DNA from 3 places in the Salinivibrio sp. IB282 genome. Region 3 is predicted to be linked to each of the others. Evidence: predicted binding sites of a transcription regulator. Region 3 holds the regulator's gene; each other region holds the start of a gene.
What was found. The regulator MetJ, encoded in region 3, represses methionine synthesis genes. The targets are predictions, from matches to a motif close to TTAGACNTNTANANGTCTAA.
Positions count from the first base shown of each region.

Region 1: the regulator MetJ is predicted to act here: its motif matches at 4,755-4,774, upstream of metN (methionine ABC transporter ATP-binding protein MetN).
Region 2: the regulator MetJ is predicted to act here: its motif matches at 4,643-4,662, upstream of metK (methionine adenosyltransferase).

Region 1 is NZ_MUET01000044.1:704-8,581, reverse strand. Features, by position in the region: gene BZG14_RS10065 (acetate kinase) at 1-477, shown strand, start outside; gene pta (phosphate acetyltransferase) at 583-2,730, shown strand; gene BZG14_RS10055 (amidohydrolase) at 2,860-3,999, shown strand; gene BZG14_RS10050 (LysE family translocator) at 4,007-4,645, opposite strand; gene metN (methionine ABC transporter ATP-binding protein MetN) at 4,893-5,927, shown strand; gene BZG14_RS10040 (methionine ABC transporter permease) at 5,917-6,603, shown strand; gene metQ (methionine ABC transporter substrate-binding lipoprotein MetQ) at 6,650-7,465, shown strand; partial or broken gene BZG14_RS10030 (CNNM domain-containing protein) at 7,590-7,878, opposite strand, start outside.
Region 2 is NZ_MUET01000018.1:66,471-73,359, forward strand. Features, by position in the region: gene mscS (small-conductance mechanosensitive channel MscS) at 1-778, opposite strand, end outside; gene fbaA (class II fructose-bisphosphate aldolase) at 952-2,028, opposite strand; gene BZG14_RS05980 (phosphoglycerate kinase) at 2,182-3,348, opposite strand; gene epd (erythrose-4-phosphate dehydrogenase) at 3,421-4,425, opposite strand; gene metK (methionine adenosyltransferase) at 4,734-5,888, shown strand; gene BZG14_RS05995 (SprT family zinc-dependent metalloprotease) at 5,960-6,487, shown strand; gene rsmE (16S rRNA (uracil(1498)-N(3))-methyltransferase) at 6,586-6,889, shown strand, end outside.
Region 3 is NZ_MUET01000017.1:25,130-33,007, forward strand. Features, by position in the region: gene metF (methylenetetrahydrofolate reductase) at 1-281, opposite strand, end outside; gene BZG14_RS05470 (bifunctional aspartate kinase/homoserine dehydrogenase II) at 543-2,984, opposite strand; gene metB (cystathionine gamma-synthase) at 3,046-4,212, opposite strand; gene metJ (met regulon transcriptional regulator MetJ) at 4,398-4,715, shown strand; gene BZG14_RS05485 (malic enzyme-like NAD(P)-binding protein) at 4,794-6,038, opposite strand; gene rpmE (50S ribosomal protein L31) at 6,297-6,512, opposite strand; gene priA (primosomal protein N') at 6,729-7,878, shown strand, end outside.

The DNA of each region.
Region 1 (7,878 bases), on a different contig from region 3:
GGTGATTTAGATCCTGCAATTATCTTCCATCTGCACGATGCACTGGGCTATAGCGTTGAGCAAATCAACACCATGCTGACCAAAGAGTCTGGCCTGCAAGGCTTGACTGAAGTGACCTCTGACTGCCGCTTTGTCGAAGACAACTACGGCGAGAAAGAAGAAGCCACTCGCGCAATGAATGTGTTCTGTCACCGTCTTGCCAAATACGTAGCCAGCTACACCGCGACCCTAGACGGCCGTCTTGATGCGATTGTCTTTACCGGCGGTATCGGTGAGAACTCAGGCCCAATCCGCGAATTGGTACTCGAGCGTCTAGCTCTGCTGGGTGTTGATATCGACAAAGAGCGTAACCTGAAAGCCCGCTTTGGCGGCGAAGGCGTGATCACCACAGACGAAAGCCGTGTGCCTGCGATGGTGATTTCAACCAACGAAGAGTTGGTCATTGCGCAAGACGCTGCGCGCCTAACTGGCCTGTAAGACCATTCCTAACGGCTGATCCCACTCAGCCGTTTTTATATTTGTGCCGGCCTGTCCGGCACGCCAATCAGATAGTAAGAGGAAGTCAACGTGTCCCGTACTATTATGCTAATCCCAATCGGCTCCGGCGTCGGCCTGACCAGTGTCAGCCTCGGCGTCATGCGAGCGATGGAGCGTAAAGGCGTTCGCGTCTCATTTTTTAAACCCATTGCCCAGCCACATCACGGTAGCGACACCGATGTGACAGACCTGACGACGGAAATCATTCACGCCAACAGTGATATGAAAGTCGCCGAGTCAATGTCGATGAACCAGGCCGAAAATCTGCTGCGCTCCGATCAAGAAGACGTGCTGCTTGAAGAAGTGCTTGCACGCTTCACACGTGCCACCCAAAACACCGAAGTGGCGCTGGTTGAAGGCTTGGTTACCACGCGTAACCATCCGTTTGCCAACCAAATTAATTACGAGATTGCCAAGACGCTGGATGCAGAAATTGTCTTTGTCACCACACCAGGTACCGACAACCCAGCCCAGCTAAAAGAGCGTATCGAGTTTGCTTGCACCAACTTTGGCGGCAGCAAAAACGGCAATATCTCTGGCGTGATCATCAACAAGCTCAATGCGCCTGTGGATGATGCTGGCCGCACCCGCCCTGATCTGTCAGAAATCTTTGACGATGCAGATGGCGCGCGTCCGACCAACGTTGAAGTGATGCAGATCTTCAACTCGAGCCCAATCCGCGTACTGGGTTGTGTGCCGTGGAAAATCGACTTAATTGCCACCCGTGCCAGCGATATGGCCAAGCACTTGAATGCCACCATCATCAATGAAGGTGAAATTCACTCGCGTCGTATCAAAAGCATTACTTTCTGCGCCCGCTCTATTCCTAACATGGTTGAGCACTTCCGCCCTGGCTCACTGCTGGTGACCTCGGCAGACCGTCCAGACGTGATTGTCGCGGCCTGCTTAGCAGCGATGAACGGCGTGGAAATCGGTGCACTGCTGCTAACCGGTGGTTATTCGATCCCTGATCAGCTCAAAGCACTGTGTGATCGTGCCTTTGAAACGGGCCTACCGGTGTTCACCACTGCAGGGAACACCTGGCAAACCTCGCTCAACCTGCAAAGCTTCAGCCTCGAAGTCCCGGCTGACGACAAAGAGCGTGTTGAGTTTGTGAACGACCATGTCGCCAGCCACATTGATGGTAACTGGATTGAGTCACTAAGCTCTGGCTCTAACCGCGAGCGTCGCCTCAGCCCACCGGCCTTCCGTTATCAGCTCACCGAGTTTGCGCGTAAAGCCGCCAAGCGCATTGTGCTGCCAGAAGGTGACGAGCCACGTACCATCAAGGCCGCCGCTATCTGCGCAGAGCGTAAAATTGCTGAATGTGTGCTATTGGGTAACCCAGAAGAAATTAAACGTGTTGCCGATCAGCAAGGCGTGACCTTGGGCGCTGGCGTAGAAATCATTGACCCAGTGAAAGCGCGTGACAAGTACGTGGCTCGCTTGGTTGAGCTGCGTAAGAGCAAAGGCATCACCGAAGTGATTGCGCAAGAGCACCTGGAAGACACCGTGGTGCTGGGTACCATGATGCTAGAAGCCAACGAGGTGGACGGCCTGGTTTCCGGTGCCGTGCACACTACCGCTAACACCATTCGCCCACCGCTGCAGATCATCAAGACAGCGCCGAACGCCTCTTTGGTGTCGTCGGTCTTCTTCATGCTGCTGCCTGAGCAAGTGCTGGTTTACGGTGACTGTGCGATTAACCCGGATCCAAACGCAGAACAACTGGCTGAAATCGCAATTCAATCAGCCGATTCTGCCGCCGCATTCGGTATTGAGCCGCGCGTGGCAATGATCTCTTACTCGACCGGTAGCTCGGGCAAAGGGGCTGACGTGGATAAAGTTCGCGAAGCCACCCGTCTTGCCAAAGAGAAGCGCCCTGATCTAGTGATTGACGGCCCACTGCAGTACGACGCGGCCATCATGGAAAATGTGGCTAAGTCGAAAGCACCGGATTCACCGGTTGCCGGTAAAGCGACCGTGTTCGTCTTCCCAGACTTGAACACAGGTAACACCACCTACAAAGCGGTACAACGTTCTGCTGAGCTGGTGTCTATCGGTCCAATGCTGCAAGGCATGCGCAAGCCGGTGAACGACCTGTCTCGTGGCGCATTGGTTGATGACATTGTTTACACAGTGGCACTGACCGCTATCCAAGCGAAACAAGCGGAAGACAACGGCCAAGTGTAATTTGCACCACGCCCTGTCGAGATAAAACAAAAGCCAGCACCCGTTGCTGGCTTTTTTGCGTTTGCGTTCACAACGTTACATGCCAACGCGATCTAGCATGGCGTATCCATTCTGGTTTTGGAGTCGAAGATGGCTAACGAATTCGATCCCGTCACACTACGGCATACCCTGCACCAAACCCCTGAGCTGTCTAACCACGAAGCCCTCACCGCCCGTACTATCGCTGCCCAGTTGCGGCAATTTGGCTTTCACCCTGCCACTGATGTCGGCGGTCACGGGATCCTGGTCACCATTCAAGGCGCGGCACCAGGGCCCACCACCTTGCTACGTGCCGATTTCGATGCGCTGCCGATTGAAGAGCGTGGATCACTGGCTTATTGCTCCCAGCACTCAGGCGTGATGCATGCCTGTGGCCACGATGGTCATACCGCGGCGTTGCTGGCCGTCGCCGCCGAGCTTCGCCACACGCCACCCGCTCGTGGCACTGTGCTGCTCGCCTTTCAGCCTGCCGAAGAAACCGGCGAAGGCGCAGCGCGTATGTGCGAGTCCCCCGCACTTACCAACGCGCAGATTGATAACGTCTACGCCTTTCACAATCTCCCCGGCTTTAGTCAGCATCAAATCGTGGTACGCCCCGGTACCTTTGCCTGTGCCTCGACCGGAGTCGCTATTGAGTTGTACGGAAAAACTTCTCATGCCGCCTACCCAGAGCGTGGGATCAGCCCTGCCAGTGCGATGACAGGCGTGATGCATACCCTGACACAACTGCCCGACGCCTACCCTGACGCCAACAGCCTCGTCACCTTGGTTCACGCCCAGTTAGGAGAGCCTGCCTACGGCGTCGCCCCCGGCCAGGCGACCGTGATGGCCACATTGCGCAGTGATGACAACGCCTGCTTTCACGCCATGAAGGCCGACTTAATCGACAAAGTGAACACGCTGACGGCTCGGGCAGGATTAACGGTCAGTGTTAGCTGGCATGAGCCCTTTATCGCGGCCGAGAACAGCACGCACCATACGCAGCATGTGGTCAATGCCGCGCAGTCGTTAGGGTTAGCCGTTCACAGGCTCACCGAGCCCATGCGTTGGTCGGAGGATGTGGCCGAATTTCTTGCTCGCTGGCCAGGGACGTTGTTTGGCATTGGCAGCGGTGAGCATCATCCACAGCTGCACAACCCTGATTATGATTTCCCAGATGCGATCCTCCCCACCGCCAAAGCGCTCTTTACCGCGTTGGTCGCTGAGCATCACGGCTGCATCACAGGCTAATCACGCCCTACCCCAGCGCCAGCCAAACGCCAACACCCACCATCAAGGTGCCGGCGACACGGTTGAGTAATTGCACGTTGCCTCTTTGCTGCAGAAATTGACGCAACGTGCGACCGCCACTGGCATACAGCATCAAACAGCTAAATTCAGTCAGCAGAATAATCAACACCAGCACACTTAACTGGCTAGGCAGCGCTAATTTAGGATTAATAAACGGCGGCAACAGTGAGATCATAAACGCCCAGCCTTTCGGGTTAGCAATCGCGGTGACAAATCCTTGGGCCGCCAAGGACCACGCAGACGCTTCACTGGGGCTAGCGTCATCCTCCTCAGGAATGGCCATTTTCCCGCGAGATCGCCACATTTGCACCCCGATAAACGCCAGATAGGCACCACCGACGTATTTGAAAACCTGAAAGATAGACGGATAATTAAGCATCATCGCCGCCACTCCAATCACCGAGGCAATCGCCACCAGCCCCACGCCAATTAACTCGCCCCACATCATATGCAGGCTACGCTTAACCCCGATGGTCATTCCCAGCGTCATCGAGAGGGTCATACACATCCCAGGCGTCACCGAGACGAGGAAAAAGGTCGGGATAAACAAGGAAAGCATGGTGGTATCAATCAAAGAAGTTGGCATAAAGCGTAATCAGAACAAAGCACTACAGGGGCCTCTAGTAAACGCCCTTTATCGTTTGAGATCAAGCTGACTGTTGAGTTTATAACCAAGCGATTGGACTTATTGCCATTTAGACGTCCAGAAGTAAAAATATCCATTGACTTAATTTTGACTAACTCATAGCATCAATAACCAGAGCGACAGCAAGAATGTGGCACAAGCCGCTGAGTGAGTCTGCTGTGATCAAATTATTCGCCAAGGACATGTGATGATTGAGATAACCAACCTCAACAAGGTATTCGAACTCGGGGAGCGCCGAATTCATGCCCTTAATGACATCAACTTATTTATTCCCAAGGGAAAAGTATTTGGTGTGATCGGTGCCTCCGGTGCTGGGAAAAGTACCCTGATCCGGATGGTTAACCTGCTCGAGCGCCCAACCAGCGGCTCAGTCAAAGTGGGGGGCACTAACCTCACCGCGCTACCCAGCCGCCAGTTGACCCAAGCGCGCCGTAAAATCGGGATGATTTTCCAACACTTTAATCTGCTTTCGTCACGCACCGTTTTCGACAATATCGCCCTACCGCTTGAGCTAAGTGGCTCGAGCCGCGATGAGATAGAAACCCGCGTAAGCGAACTGCTCGATCTGGTCGGCTTGACCGATAAGCGTGATGTGTATCCTGCCAGCCTCAGTGGCGGACAAAAACAGCGTGTCGCCATTGCCCGCGCACTGGCGCCAAGCCCCAACGTTCTGCTTTGTGATGAAGCCACCAGCGCACTGGATCCGGCCACCACCCAATCGATTTTGTCGCTGCTGCAAACCATCAACCAAAAGCTCAACCTCACCATTTTGCTGATCACCCACGAAATGGACGTGGTCAAACGTATCTGTGACGACGTCGCCATCATTGGCGATGGTGAACTGGTTGAATCCGGCCCGGTGGGCGAGATTTTTGCGCACCCCAAATCCGACTTGGCGAAACAATTTATTCGCTCAACCCTCGACTTATCAGTGCCGCATGATTTCGCCCAGCGCTTGCAACAAGAATACTTTGAAGGCAGCTACCCGTTAGTGCGTCTTGAGTTTACCGGTGCGACAGTCGATGACCCATTAATCAGCCAGATCTCGCGCCTGTTTGATATCGACATCAGTATTTTAAGCTCARATATCGACTATGCCGGTGGCGTGAAATTCGGCCTACTCCTCGCGGAGATCATGGGCCCCAAAGAGGCGGTTGAAAACGCCATTACTTACCTCAACAAGCACCATGTCAACACGGAGGTACTTGGCTATGTTGATTGATCAACTCACCCAATGGGTAAATGAAAACAGCGCCCTTATCAACTTGCTCCTCGAGGCTACCGGCCAAACTCTGTATATGGTGTTTGCCTCCGGCATCATGGGGTTTGTGATTGGCATCCCACTAGGTGTGTTACTGCATGTGACCAAACCCGGTGGTTTGCTGGGTCAACCACAAGTTAACCAGGTGCTTGGCGCAGTCGTGAACATTGGCCGCTCCATCCCCTTTATTATCTTGCTGGTCGCGATTATTCCCTTTACCCGCATGGTGGTTGGCACCTCGATCGGTACAGCGGCGGCGATTGTGCCACTGACCGTCGGCGCGATTCCATTTATTGCCCGCTTGGTTGAGGGGGCGTTACTGGAACTACCAGCAGGGCTAGAAGAAGCGGCCAAAGCGATGGGCGCGAACCCGTTCCAGATTATTTATAAAGTGCTGATACCAGAAGCACTGCCAGGCATCATCAATGGCGCCACCATTACCTTGGTCACCTTGGTGAGCTACTCGGCCATGGCCGGTGCGGTCGGCGGCGGCGGCCTTGGGGATGTGGGCATCCGCTATGGCTATCAGCGCTTTGACACCACCGTCATGCTGATCACCGTTGTAATGCTGGTAGTCTTAGTGCAAGCGATTCAATCTTTTGGTGATTACTTGGTGCGACGCGCCGATCACCGCTAAATCAAACACAATAATGACGAATATGTTGCAAACAGGGAGACAGACAATGAAAACCACCATTAAAACACTACTTGCCACCCTTGGCCTTGCCTCTACCTTGGTGCTGACTGGCTGCGGCGAGAAAGAACAAGCCGCGACCGATACCAACAGCATCACCGTGGGCGTGATGGCCGGTGAAGAAGCACAAGTGGCTGAACACGCGGTGAAAGAAGCGAAAAAGCTCGGCCTTGATGTAGAGCTAATCACCTTTACCGATTACGTCTCGCCAAACGCGGCACTGGACGATGGTTCAGTCGACGTGAATGCTTTCCAACACAAACCTTACTTGAACGCACAAATCAAAGACCGTGGCTATGAGTTCGCGATTGCTGGCAACACCTTTGTGTATCCGATTGCGGCCTACTCTTACAAGCTAGATAGCGTCGAGGATCTACCAGAAGGCGGTAAAATTGCCGTGCCAAACAACCCATCGAACCTAGGCCGTTCACTGGTATTGCTTGAGCAACAAGGCATCATCAAGCTTAAAGAAGGCGCAGGCATCAACGCCACCAAGCTCGATATCGTTGAGAACCCGAAAAACGTAGAAATCATCGAGCTAGAAACCCCACAACTGCCTCGCTCATTGGAAGACGTAGACTTGGCTATCATCAACAACACCTTTGCCGCCGGCGTGGGCCTAACGCCAAGCAAAGACGGTATCTTTGTTGAAGACAAAGAATCACCCTACGTGAACCTGATTGTGGCGCGCAAAGACAACGTCGACGCTGAAAACGTGAAAACCTTTGTTAAGGCCTACCAAACTGACGCGGTTTATAACGCCGCGATGGAAGTCTTTGACGGCGCGGTGGTAAAAGGCTGGTAAGCTAGCGTCACAATATGTTCGCTCAGACGAACGCAGCGACGCTAACAAGTATCGATAGCTAAACAAAATGCCACAGTGACTGGTGAAGTGACTGTGGCATTTTTTAATCTTGGCCATTAGCGGGTTAACTTGCTGCCGTGACCGGAAGCACGCGTTTTAAAATATCCGCCAGCGTCACCACGCCAATCATTTCCCCCTCTTTACTGACCACCGCAAGCTGAACGCTGGCCTCACGCATGCGCGCTAGCGCTTCGTAGATGGGCGTGTTGGCATCTAACACATACGCATTGCGAGCGACATCGCGTGCGAGTCGGTCTGCCGGTTCGAGTAGCGTATCCCGCACGTGCACCACCAACGGCTTAAGTCCCTCGTTGCCAGTCATTAAAATACGCAGATGCCCTGACGCCACGGCG
Region 2 (6,889 bases), on a different contig from region 3:
CTTTGATGGTTGGCAGCAGCTCAAAGTAAACGCTCCAGTAGTCTTCTGTTTTCACCCAAGGGCGCACCACAAAATTGACCGATGAGTCGGCTAACGTCATCACCGCCACATTGGGTTCAGGATCTTTCAGAATCAAGGGATGTTGGGTCAGAATATCCATCAACACCGTTTTGGTTTTCTTTAAATCCGCGCTGTACGCGACGCCAATCGTCAAGTCAACACGGCGTGTGGCATGCTTGGAATAGTTAGTGATTGGGCTGCTGATCACCGACCCATTTGGCACCACCACCATTTTGTTATCCGGGGTAGTGAGCACCGTAGAGAACACTTGAATGGACTCAACAGAGCCAGCGACTCCGGCCAATTCGACGTAATCGCCCGATTTGAACGGACGGAACATCACGATTAATACCCCGGCGGCAAAGTTTGCCAACGAGCCTTGCAAAGCCAGACCCACGGCTAAACCTGCGGCACCTAAGATGGCAATCACAGACGCCGTTTGTACACCCACACGGCTCAACGCGGCAATCAAGACGATCACAAACAACAAGTAACGCACGAGGCCGTGGAGAAATTCCACCACCGCGTTATCCATGTTGCGCTTACGCATGATACCCGCCATGGAGTTAGCTAAACCTTTAACCACAAGGTTACCAATCACCAAGATCAGTAGCGCAGAAATAATGTTCACCCCGTACTGCGTCAACAGATCTTGATTATCCATCAACCAAGTCTGTGCCCATTTAGCACCCTCTACCATTGTGTTTTCCTCACTCATTCACTTTCCCTCTTCAAGTTGGGATAAACGGTAACCCTATGTTAACAGCCTTTTACTGGTCGCTGTCTATCTCATTCACGCGAAATGTCTCCGCAATGATACGAGTCAGTATCACGAAGATATAAAAAAACCCGCCAAGTGGCGGGCTTTTACATTCAACACTGTTGTGACGTTTACAGGACGTCAACTGCGTTGAGGTCTTTGAAAGCTTGCTCAAGGCGCGCAACCATCGACTCTTGCCCTTTACGTAGCCAAACGCGTGGGTCATAGAATTTTTTGTTAGGTTGATCGTCACCTTTCGGGTTACCGATTTGAGTTTGTAGGTAGCCTTCGTTGTCTTGGTAATACTGACGAATACCATCCCAAGTCGCCCACTGAGTATCGGTATCGATGTTCATTTTGATCACACCGTAGCCAATGGATTCTTGAATTTGTGCTTCAGAAGAACCCGAGCCGCCATGGAAGACGAAGTTCAGACCATTGGTCGGTAGACCAAATTTCTCTGAGCAGTAAGCCTGTGACTCACGTAGGATTTCTGGCTTAAGTACCACGTTACCTGGCTTGTAAACACCGTGTACGTTACCGAATGACGCAGCAATGGTGAAACGGTGGCTGACGGCTGACAGTTTTTCGTATGCGTAAGCCACTTCTTCTGGCTTGGTGTAAAGATCAGCTGTATCAACATCGCTGTTATCCACGCCGTCTTCTTCACCACCCGTAATACCCAGTTCGATTTCTAGCGTCATGCCCATTTTGTCCATGCGCGCAAGGTATTCGGCACAGATTTCCATGTTCTCTTCAAGCGACTCTTCAGACAGGTCAATCATGTGAGAAGAGAAAAGCGGTTTGCCGTGCTCTTTGAAGAAGGCTTCACCCGCGTCAAGTAGGCCATCAATCCACGGCAGTAGTTTCTTCGCTGCGTGGTCAGTGTGCATGATCACAGGCACACCGTAGACTTCAGCCATCGCGTGAACGTATTTCGCACCGGCAACAGCGCCTTTAATTTGCGCTTCTTGGCCTTCTAGTTTCAGACCTTTGCCCGGGAAGAAACCCGCACCACCGTTAGAGAACTGGATAACCACTGGCGCTTTTACTTTCGCCGCGGCTTCCATCACTGCGTTGATTGAGTCAGTGTTAACGACGTTGACTGCAGGCAATGCAAACTTGTTCTCTTTGGCAACTTCAAATACTTTCTGAACGTCATCGCCAAAGATAACGCCAGGTTTTACAAAATCAAAAACTTTAGACATGGCTCTTGTCCTATTCACTCGGGTTGTCTTTGCTGAACTGAGTAAAGATGCCTGAGGCACCTTTATCAATCGGGTGCAATCGTTTACGACTCGGCCTATTGTAGTCAAACGAAAGCAAGAACGGGAGATGTCACTCCCGTTTTATTATCTGGTTTATGCGTCTTTCGCACGTGCTTCCAGCATTTCTACCGCAGGTAGAGGTTTGCCTTCAACAAACTCTAGGAAAGCACCGCCACCGGTTGAGATGTAAGACACATCAGCTTGGATACCAAACTTATCAATCGCTGCGAGGGTATCGCCGCCACCCGCAACAGAGAAGCCTTCAGACTCCGCGATCGCTTTTGAAATGCCTGCCGTGCCCGCTTCAAAGTTCTTAAACTCAAACACGCCAACAGGGCCATTCCACAGAATGGTTTTGGCATTTTTCAAAATGTCCGCCAACGCTTGGGTTGATTCAGGACCGAGGTCAAAAATCATATCGTCGTCTTGTACATCTTCAACGCGCTTGATCTCTGCTTCCGCGTTTTCATCAAATGCCTTCGCACACGCCACGTCGGTGGCAACAGGAATATGGCACTCTTCCATTAGAGATTTCGCCGTGTCGACTAAGTCCGCCTCATACAGCGACTTACCAACATTGTGACCGTCAGCGGCGATAAAGGTGTTGGCGATACCACCACCGACAACCAGTTGGTCTGCCACGGTTGACAGTGATTTCAGTACCGTCAGCTTGGTAGACACTTTTGAACCACCCACAATCGCCACCATTGGGCGTGCCGGGTTGTCCATCGCTTTGCCTAATGCCTCAAGCTCGTTAGCCAGCAATGGGCCAGCGCAAGCCACAGGCGCATACGTGCCCACACCATGAGTTGAGGCTTGGGCGCGGTGAGCCGTACCAAATGCGTCCATCACAAAAATATCGCACAGTGCCGCGTACTTTTTAGACAGCGCTTCGTCGTTCTTCTTCTCGCCTTTGTTGAAGCGAACGTTCTCAAGCACCACCAGCTCACCGGCGTTAAGCTCAAGGCCGTCTAGATAGTCTTTCGCGAGGCTGACCTGACAATCAAGTGCGTCATCTAGGTAGTTCACTACTGGCTGCAGTGAATACTGATCTTCAGGCTGGCCTTCTTCAGGGCGGCCGAGGTGAGAGGTCACCATGACTTTTGCACCGGCTTCTAAGCAGTGCTTAATCGTAGGCAATGATGCCAAAATACGTGCATCAGAGGTCACTTTACCGTCTTTTACAGGCACGTTCAGATCAGCACGGATAAACACACGCTTTCCGGCAAGATCTAAGTCGGTCATCTTAATTACAGACATATGGTCCTCGCTATAAGGTTGCAAATTGAAACTGATTTAATCAGGGCAACACCCCACCCACGCTTGCGTCTATTACGCCATGGCAAGTGTGGTATCTAACATTCGGTTGGCAAAGCCCCACTCGTTATCACACCAAACCAGCGTTTTAATCAGCTGGTGATCACTGACCCGTGTTTGCGATCCATCGACAATGGCGCTGTGCGAGTCGTGGTTAAAGTCAATCGATACCAAGGGCGCTTCGGTATAATCCAGTATACCGTCTAATGTACATCGAGATGCCGTCTGCAGAGCTTGATTTACGTCATTAACTTTCACTTTAGTACGTACAGTGACACTTAAATCCATCGCTGTCACGTTTATCGTCGGCACACGGACCGAGATCGCCTCAAATTTGTCAGAAAATTTCGGAAAAATCCTACCAATTCCAACATGGAGTTTGGTATCCACTGGAATAATAGACTGGCTGGCAGTACGTGTGCGGCGCAGATCAGAGTGATACGCATCAATCACCTGCTGGTCATTCATTGAAGAATGAATGGTGGTGATGGTGCCGGACTCAATCCCAAAGTGTTCGTCCAAGGCTTTGATCACCGGGACGATACAATTAGTGGTACAAGAACCATTGGAAACAATGCGGTCATCGGCGGTCAATGCATCATGATTGACCCCGTAAATAACGGTTCTATCCACGTCTTGGCTGGCGGGGTGAGAGAAAAGGACTTTRTTAGCGCCCGCAGCAATATGGGCCTCCCCATCTTGACGCGTACCAAATTTGCCCGTGCAGTCCAAGACAATATCCACATCAAGGTCACGCCAAGGTAAAAGCTGAAGTTCCGGTAAGTGAAGCAGACGAATGCTGTCGGTGGCGACAAACAAGTGTTCTTGGTTATAGGAAACCGGCCAGCCGAACCGACCATGGCTTGAGTCATATTGCAGCAGATGCGCCATCGCCTCGGGCTCTGCGAGCTCATTAATCGCGACCACTTGAATGCGATCGTGCTTGCCACTCTCATACAGGGCTCGCAATACACTGCGCCCTATACGACCAAATCCATTAATTGCGACTCTTAATGCCATGTCCATCGGTGCTCGTTTAACGATGACGCACAGTGTATCTCAAGCACGTAAAAGACGCACGTGTTGTGTGATCTCAACCAAGAGCTGTATACGCTTTGTCTCCTTTCGCCTTGTGATGACTTAAGGCTTGGTAACTCTCCTAAATGCTCGCCTTTGCTATACTTTAATAAACCCCATATGCATCATCTGACTTGCGTTTATCACAATTGCGAATAAAATAGACGTCTAGAAGTTAAAACATCTGAGATGATCGGCGGTGCGCGTTAATACGTATCGTCAGTTTCCCTGATAATCAATGAGAGTGTCACATGGCTAAGCACCTGTTTACCTCAGAGTCCGTCTCTGAAGGCCATCCTGATAAAATCGCAGATCAGATTTCTGATGCTGTTTTGGATGCCATCCTTGAGCAAGACCCCAAAGCACGCGTCGCCTGCGAAACCTATGTTAAAACTGGCATGGTAATGGTAGGCGGGGAAGTGACGACCTCGGCATGGGTCGATATCGAAGAGCTTACTCGTCAAACCGTTCAAGATATTGGCTATATCCACTCTGATATGGGCTTTGATGCCAACTCTTGCGCCGTATTGAATACCATTGGTAAACAATCCCCAGACATCAACCAAGGGGTTGATCGCGCCGACCCGAAAGATCAGGGCGCTGGCGACCAAGGGATCATGTTCGGCTTTGCCACCAATGAGACCAATGTGCTGATGCCAGCTCCTATTACCTATTCACACCGTTTGGTGGAGCGCCAAGCGCAAGTGCGCAAAGATGGCACCTTAGACTGGTTACGCCCAGATGCGAAAAGCCAGGTCACCTTTGCGTATGACAACGGCAAAATTGCCGGTATTGATGCCGTCGTGCTCTCTACACAGCATTGCGACAGTATTTCAACCGAGGATCTGCGCGAGGCGGTGATGGAAGAAATCATCAAGCCTGTGTTGCCGGCGGAATGGCTGACCAAAGACACCAAGTATTTCATTAACCCAACGGGTCGGTTTGTGATTGGCGGGCCAATGGGCGATTGTGGTTTGACAGGCCGTAAGATCATTGTTGACACCTATGGCGGGGCAGCCCGTCACGGTGGCGGGGCGTTCTCAGGAAAAGATCCCTCAAAAGTGGATCGCTCTGCCGCTTACGCCGCGCGCTATGTGGCCAAAAACATTGTTGCCGCAGGCCTTGCCGACCGTTGTGAAATTCAACTGTCTTACGCGATTGGCGTCGCCGAGCCGACGTCCATCATGGTCGAGACCTTCGGCACTGAAAAAGTCGCACCAGCGGTGATCATTAAAGCGGTACGTGAGCACTTCGACTTACGCCCGTATGGTTTGCAAGAAATGCTGGATTTGTTACAGCCTATCTATAAGCAAACGGCTGCGTATGGCCACTTTGGTCGCGACATCTTCCCTTGGGAGAAAATCGACAAAGCGGAGCTGTTGCGCGACTTTGCCAAGCTCGGGTAACCTTAGGCGACTCAGTGCTTTTAAGGGAAGCCTCGGCTTCCCTTTTTTGATCGCAGCAAGGACGACCACTTATGTCTTGTGCTTATGACACCCCAGAAAAATCCGCTCATGCATTACAACAGGCAGCGCTCTCACGCGCCCAGCAATGTATTGATGTGGCTAACCAGCAATTGGGCACCCAGCTGACCTACCCCGTGGTTGGCTTTACACTGCGGGGCAAGTCTGCCGGTACTGCGCATCCAGCACAATGGCGCGTCCGGTTTAACCCTGTTCTTTTGCTACAAGCACCACACACCTTTTTTGACGAAGTGATCCCTCATGAAGTCTGTCATTTGGTCACCTTTGCGTTATACGGTCGGGTGAAACCGCATGGTCCTGAGTGGCGTTCGTTGATGACCCAGGTCTTTAACGCCCCTGCCAATACCACCCACCAGCTTGATATCAGCGCCGTGCAGGGTAAAACCTTTGCTTACTACTGTGATTGCGGGCCTGTCGCCTTATCCATTCGCCGTCACAATAAAATACAACGCGGCCAAGCCATCTATCGCTGCAACCGCTGCCAACAGCCACTGACACGCAGTGGTGAAGGATCAGAATAGTTTGCTTTTTCGTCCCTCGTCCCCATAGTAGTGACAGAGCCTATCGTCCCTTTGGTCATGTTACACTGAGGGCGACTTGAACATGGAACACGAGCACAATGCGAATTCCTCGAATTTATCACCCAGCACCGTTACCCGAACAAGGCACGGTGATCTTAAGCGATGAAGCGGCGAACCATCTCGGTCGCGTCCTGCGTATGCAGGCAGAGCAGCCCATTTTGCTCTTTGATGGTAGCGGCGCGCAATTTCCTGCCACACTGACACAAGTGAGTAAAAAACAGGTGTCTGCCACCATTACCGCTCGCGAATCATACAGTGTCGAGTCACCACTTGACTTTGAACTAGGCCAAGTGATTTCGCGCGGCGAAAAGATGGAATTTACCATTCAAAAGTCGGTCGAGT
Region 3 (7,878 bases):
GCATCAATGCAGGTTAGATGGGGCGCCGCGGCGATACCGGTTTGATCATGAATGCTTTTCACGATGTCATGGGTGCGATCACGCTCACCCGAGTTGGCGCCATAGGTCACCGACATGAACTTAGGTTTAAGCGCTTTTAAGCGATGCACGGAGTTCCAAAGCGTCTCCTCCATGGTTGGGGTGCTGGGCGGAAAAAACTCGAATGAGACATTAATATCGCCATCTAAGTCAGCAATATTCTGATTGAGTGCATCAATGTGGCCTGCGTGCGTGTAGCTCATATCCTCTCCCTGACACCGAACGGCGCTGTTCAGTATGACTGTATCTGCTGTGTTTTATACTTATACGTTTAGACGTCCATATGTCTAAAGATTGTCGTGATTCGATGAAAATGTCAACGATACGGGCCATGAAAAATACTCATGGTGTGATGAAGATAGACGACGCGGCCACCAAAATGCGCCTAGATTGCCCATGTTTCACACAAAAAAAGCTGTCTACGCAATGCGTAAACAGCTTGATAACGGTTATCCACGAGCAGACTAGTGAAGGCGACTTATCAAGCGATTTAAGTCGGATTGAATGGCGCCCGCCGTGACATCGCGTCCCGCCCCAGGGCCACGAATCACCAAGGGATTCTCGCGATACCAATGGCTTTCAATCGCAAATACATTGTCACACGGCAACAGATGAGCCAGTGGGTGCTCGCTGGGTAAGGTTTCTAGGCTCACTTGCGCTTTACCGTGAGCATTTAAGCGCGCGACATAGCGGAGCACTGACCGGTTTTTATGCGCCTTGTCTAATCGCTCTTGTAGTTGTTCATCCATTTGGTGGGCATGATCAAGAAACGCATCCAAAGACAGATCAGCCAGTGGTTTAGGCACCAGGGACTCGACCTTGACCTGCTCTGGCTCAAGCGACATGCCCGCTTCGCGTGCCAAAATCACCAATTTACGCACCACGTCGGCACCCGACAGATCATCCCGCGGATCAGGCTCGGTGAGCCCTTGCTGCCATGCTTGTTCCAGTAATACGCTGAATGGCACTTCACCTCTAAATTGCAAGAACAGCCACGACAAGGTGCCAGAAAAGATCCCAGACAGCGCAACAATCGTGTCGCCACTTTCACGCAGATCTTGCACCGCGTAGTTAATGGGTAACCCTGCGCCCACGGTCGCATTGTAGAGCCAATGGCGCCCGGTTTTGCTAAACGCCTGCTGAATCGCGTGATACTGCTCGGCTGGCGCGGCCCCCGCTTCTTTGTTGGCGGAGATTAAGTGAAAGCCATGCTCTGCCAGTCGCGGGTACAAGTACGCTAATGACGCACTGGCGGTAACATCCAATACAATCACATCGTCATACGGGTGATTAAGTAAGCGGGTGAGCCATTCGTCATCAAAATAAGGCTCGCAACGCTCATCAAACCCCTCTAATACCTGCGTGGCATCAATGCCGGCGAAATCAAGCCACTGGTTGCGACTGTCCACCACTGAGATCAATGACACTTCCTTGCCATGGCGTTTTTCCAGGTGTGCTTTTTGCTCGGCAAAAAGGCTTAACCAGCGGGTGCCAATATTGCCTTTGCCCACCAACACCAAACCGATCCGGCGCTGGGCTTGAAACAAGGCATCATGCAAGCTAGCGACGAGGGCTTGAGTATGTACTTGGCGAAGGATCGCCACCATGCTCAGTCCAGACGCAGACTCACTGATAAACTCCACCGGTTGGGATTTCAATTGTTGATAAAAGCCATGGCAATGGACGGGATTGTTCACCACGCCCGCTCCTACAGCCGCCACCATGGTAAAGCCTTCACGCAGTTTGAGTTCAGCCGAAAGGCCAGCATCTTGAATTTGCGCCATTACTAGCGCCACCACTTCTGTGGTAAATGCCAACAATATTCGGTATTGATCGTCTTGATAATCGGTTGCCAGTGGCTGCACCTTCAGCTGTGACAAAATCCGACTAAGCTCCTGCTTTATCGCCTGAAAGTCTTGTCCTCGCGCAACATCAAACTGGAGTAAGCTTACCTCATCCAACGCCGTAATGATTTTTGCCCCGCGCCCTGTGGCTAATACGCGTTCAATACGTGTTGAGCCGCTATCCGGCGCTTGGGTGCAGCGCAAGGTTAGGTCGGTGGCACTTTGCGCCACCGGCTGTAAGGTGCGGCTATGCAGCACGGGGGCAGCCAGACGCGCCAGCTCGCCCGCCTCGTCAATACGAATCAAAGGTAGCAAACAGGCATTATCAACATGGCGTGGATCGGCGCTATACACCCCGGCGACATCACTCCAAATAGTCACACGGCTGACGCCCGCCAGCGCCCCCAAGACAGTAGCCGAGTAATCGGAGCCATTGCGCCCCAACAGCACCGTCTCTCCCGCTTGGTTTTGTGCCATAAACCCGGTGATCACCACATGTGTATCGCTATGCTGCGAAAGCTGATTTTGCAGCAAAGGCCAGGACGCCCCCCGATCCACTTCTGGTTGAGCGGCGCGCTCGGCGCGCAAACACTGGCGTGAGTCTAACATCACCGCCGCACGCTGATGCTGCTTCAATAACTGGGCCAACAGGCGCGCCGACCAGACCTCACCAAAACCTTGCACGTAAGCTTTGTCATTTTCACTCACGCCCTTATCGCCCAGCGACGCGATGGTGGCAATATCCGCATAAAGTGCATCCACCAGCTGTTGTTTTGTCTCTCCATCCACCAAGTTTTCAATCAAATCTTGCTGGAAGGCGCGCACCGTTTGCAAGGTCTCATGCGCCACTCGTCCATCCTTGTCTAATTGCGCCAACCACATGATCAGCTGGTTAGTGGTTTTTCCTGCCGCAGATACCACGATCAAGTCTTGCTGGCTCGCATGCGCGGTCAATACATCGACCACGCGGCGATAGCAATCAGGGCTCGCAAGGCTACTGCCACCAAACTTGTGTAATTGGCGTGGTGACTCTGGGGACGTTTCCATCGGTTGCGCATGCATGGCAAGGTCTCTCTTAATGTCTATCAATCTCAGTAAAACGGCGCGCACGGCGGCGCAGCCTCTATCGGGGGTTACCCCCTAAACGGGCAAAAGCATTCGCCAAATCGGCGACCAAATCTTGCGCATCTTCTAATCCAATCGACAAGCGTAATAAGGTCGGCGAAATGCCGGCTTCTGCTTGCGCGGCGTCACTCATAGCTCGGTGCGTCATCGAGCCAGGGTGAGTGATCAAGCTTTCCACGCCCCCTAGCGATTCGGCCAGAGCAAATAACGAAAGACCGTCGATAAACCGCGCCACACCGGCTTGGTCGGTCTCCAACTCTAGGCTCAGCATGCTACCAAACCCCGCTTGCTGGCGCGCAGCAATTTGGTGGCCAGGGTGAGAGGCCAACCCGGGATAGTATATTTTCCGCACCGCCGGCACCGTTTGTAGGTAGCTCAGTACCGCTTCAGTGTTGTGCTGGTGTTGTTTAACGCGCGCGCCCAGTGTACGCAACCCTCGCAATGTCATATAACTGTCAAAGGCATTGCCCGTCGCCCCTAAGCAATTTCCCCACCAAGCCAGTGTGTCTGCCAATTCATCCGTACGCGCGACCACCACGCCACCGACAATATCGGAGTGACCATTAATAAACTTGGTGGTGGAATGGACCACCATATCCGCGCCCAGCGCAAACGGCTTTTGCAAGGCGGGCGATAAAAAGGTGTTATCCACCACCACCCAGGCCCCAACTTGATGGGCCTTTTGGCTTATTTCTGCGATATCGACCACGCGTAGAAGTGGATTGGATGGAGTTTCCACCAGCACCAACTTGGGCTGCTTAGCCAATGCCTGCTCCAACGCCTCATGGTCGGATTGATCGACAAAACTCACCTGCCAAATGCCTTGTTTGGCGCGTGATTCGAGCAAGCGATAGGTGCCGCCATAACAATCGTGCGGGGCGACGATATGATCGCCTGCCTCCAATAGAGATAACACCAAGTTTATCGCCGACATGCCACAGTTAGTCACTACCGCACCCGCGCCCCCCTCTAAGTCAGTCAGCGCTTGTTCCAACTGCGCACGGGTTGGGTTGCCGCCTCGCGCGTAGTCGTAGGTAGGCACATCTCCCAGAGCCGGGAAACGGTAATTGGTCGATAAATACAAGGGAGGCACTACCGCATGGTGCTGGGTGTCGGTGCCAATCCCAGTGCGAACGGCGATGGTGTCGGTTTTTTTCTCTGTCATTATCTGTCCTTGCTAGTCTGTTTGCGCATGGTGGGCGTGATCCAGGCGTCATACTGCCACCTTACCCGTCGCTTTTTGGGACGTCAATACTTCTAGACGTCTACACTCCTTTGCATGTGGCGGTTAATATAGCTAAAATCTCCGCAGCATCATCCTGGGTATTCCTTAATCAAGATAGGTGAGACATGGCGCAGTGGAACGGCGACTACATTAATCCGTATGCCGAACATGGTAAAAAGAAAGAGCAGGTAAAGAAGATCACCGTCTCTATCCCATTAAAAGTACTAAAAATTCTTACTGATGAGCGCACTCGTCGTCAGGTGCAAAACCTGCGTCACGCGACCAACAGCGAGTTGTTGTGTGAGGCATTTCTTCATGCCTACACCGGTCAACCTCTGCCAACCGATGACGATATCCGTAAGGATAAACCCGACAGCATCCCCGCCGAAGCGCGTCGGATCATGAAAGAGCTGGGTATCGAATTCGACGATAGCGAATACTAAAAAAACCCGCCAACCGGCGGGTTTTTCATTACCTGCAGCATCGTGCTGTCTGCCACTTACGCATGGCAACATGCCTCGCTACATCATATAGTTTTCTGGCATCTCGATACGAGCTACGCCGGTTTCGACGGCCGCCAGCGCCACTGCACGTACTACTTTCGGCAACAAACGCGCGTCCATGGGCTTGGGAATGATGTAATCAGGACCAAAGCTGAGCGAAGACAAGCCGGCGGCGTCTAATACTGTTTGTGGCACCGGCTCTTTGGCCAAACTGCGAATGGCCTCGACCGCGGCCAGTTTCATCGCATCGTTAATTTCACTGGCACGKACATCCAATGCACCACGGAAAATAAACGGGAAACAAAGTACGTTATTGACCTGGTTGGGATAATCCGAACGCCCGGTTCCCATGATCAGATCATCCCGGACTTGATGTGCCACATCCGGGTGGATTTCAGGATCCGGATTCGAGCAGGCAAATATCACGGGCTTGTCTGCCATCAGCTTCAAGGCCTCTGGTGAGAGTAAGTCAGGGCCAGATACGCCAACGAACATGTCCGCGCCTTCAATCACATCTTCGAGGGTACGTTTATCGGTGTTATTGGCAAACAGCTGCTTGTATTTGTTGATATCATCACGACGCGTATGGATCACGCCTTTACGATCCAACATATAGATTTTTTCTCGCTGCGCACCACATTTTATTAATAGCTCCATACAGGCAACCGCGGCCGCGCCAGCACCCATGCACACCACCGTCGCCTCACAGATATCTTTGCCTTGTAGCTCGAGAGCGTTAAGCATGCCGGCAGCAGTCACGATGGCAGTACCGTGTTGGTCATCATGGAATACAGGCACTTCGCACCGTGCAATCAGTTGTTTTTCAATTTCAAAACAATCAGGGGCTTTAATATCTTCGAGGTTGATACCGCCAAAGGTGTCAGCAATATTGGCCACGGTATCAACGAACTCATCGATAGTGCGGTGTTTCACTTCAATATCAATCGAGTCCAAACCGGCAAAACGCTTGAATAATAACGCTTTACCTTCCATGACGGGCTTAGAAGCCATGGGGCCTAAGTTCCCCAATCCCAAAATCGCGGTGCCGTTTGAGATCACCGCCACCATGTTGCCTTTACCCGTATAGCGGTAAACCGCATCTGCGTCTTGCGCTATCTCTCGCACCGGCTCAGCAACGCCAGGACTATACGCTAGGGCGAGATCCGCGGCCGAGTCGGCCGGTTTGCTCAATTCAACAGAAATTTTTCCGGGAGTAGGGTATGCATGATAATCCAGCGCTTGCTGGCGTTTATCGTCCGACATCTAGTGTTCCTAATTATTATCGTGAAGGGATAGATAACCAATATCGCCAGGGAAGCGTGAACGATATTAGCCAGACACTCGACAAACCACACAGGGAAGGTTTGCATTCGCATAAAGATGGTAACGCAGGGAGCAAACGTCCACCAGTGCTAACACGCATTCGCGATGATGCTCGGACCTGTTGCCCCAATACAAGGACGATACGATCAAAAAAAGGGACGCTGATGCGTCCCTTCTCTGTATTCGGTCAATAGCGGCTTATTTTTTGCTGCTAAGGGCACCGAAACGCTTCTTAAAGCGGTCAACACGGCCACCGGTATCAAGGATACGCTGCTTACCAGTGTAGAATGGGTGACACTTGTCACACACGTCTAGGTAGATGTCTTTGCCTAGGGTTGTGCTGAACGCGAATTCGTTACCGCAAGAGCATTTTGCTGTGACGGCTTTGTACTCTGGATGGATACCAGCTTTCATAGGGATAACCTCATCTTGAAGGCCGTGTCGCTCTCCCGATCCTAAGCCGGGCACCACACGTCGTTAACAAACATTTTCTAAGGCGCGCAATTCTAATCAAGCGCCCTCTTTTTCGCAACTTTTTTGTGCAATCATAGCGCCAGCTGAAAGGCATCAAGGCTTTGCCAACGTGTGGCTAACCGTTACACTGAGATTCCTTCTGGCCAATAAGATGTTGTGATGGAACAGTTTGCTCAGGTAGCGTTGCCTGTCCCTTTGCCGAAAACCTTTGATTACCGTATCGCAGACGATCAGCACCCGGTCGTCGGCGGGCGCGTCAAGGTGCCGTTTGGACGCCAGCATAAAGTCGGCATCGTTACCGGCTTGTCGTCCACGGCCAGTGTGGAAACCAGCCAACTCAAAGCAATTGATACCGTACTCGACGCGCAACCGGTCTGGACCCCCGCCGTTTATAACCTTTTGCAATGGGCCAGTCGCTTTTACCATCACCCGCTTGGCGATGCGATGGGGGCGGTGATGCCGACTTCGCTGCGTAAAGGACGCCCGGCGACATTACAGCAACAAAAATGGTGGCAAATTACCGAATCAGGACAAAACCAACCTCTATCAGGTCTGAGCCGCGCCCCCAAACAAGCCCGAGTGTTGCAGCTGCTCACTCACGGCCCGGCCACCCAAGCCGACTTAATCGAACAAGACATCGGCGCGCCGGTACTCAAAACAGTGGCAGAAAAAGGCTGGATCGCGCCCTACTCGCCCCCTTCTCAGGCCAATGCTTGGGTAAAAAGCTTTGCGGTCACCGAAGAAAAGCCGACGCTTAATCACGAGCAAGCGATGGCGGTTGCCACCCTCAATGCCAGCGATGGTTTTGCCTGCGCGTTACTAGAGGGGATCACAGGCTCAGGCAAAACCGAGGTTTACCTCAATGTGCTAGAACCGGTGCTCGCACGCGGCCAGCAGGCGCTAATCTTGGTGCCAGAAATTGGCCTGACACCACAAACCATTCGCCGTTTTGAGCGTCGCTTTGCTGTCCCTGTGACCGTGATGCATTCAGGGCTCAGCGATACCGACCGTCTCAACGCTTGGCTGGCCGCACGCGAAAACCAAGCAGCCATTGTGATTGGTACCCGCTCTGCACTTTTTACCCCCATGGCAAAGCTTGGCATCATCATTATCGATGAGGAACACGACCCCTCTTATAAACAGCAAGATAGCTTTCGCTATCACGCCCGCGATCTGGCCGTCATGCGGGGGCATGAAGAAAACGTACCGGTGATCTTGGGCTCAGCCACGCCGTCGCTAGAAAGCTTGCATAACGCAAAGACCGGTAAATACCAATACCTCAAACTGACTCAACGTCCTGGTAATG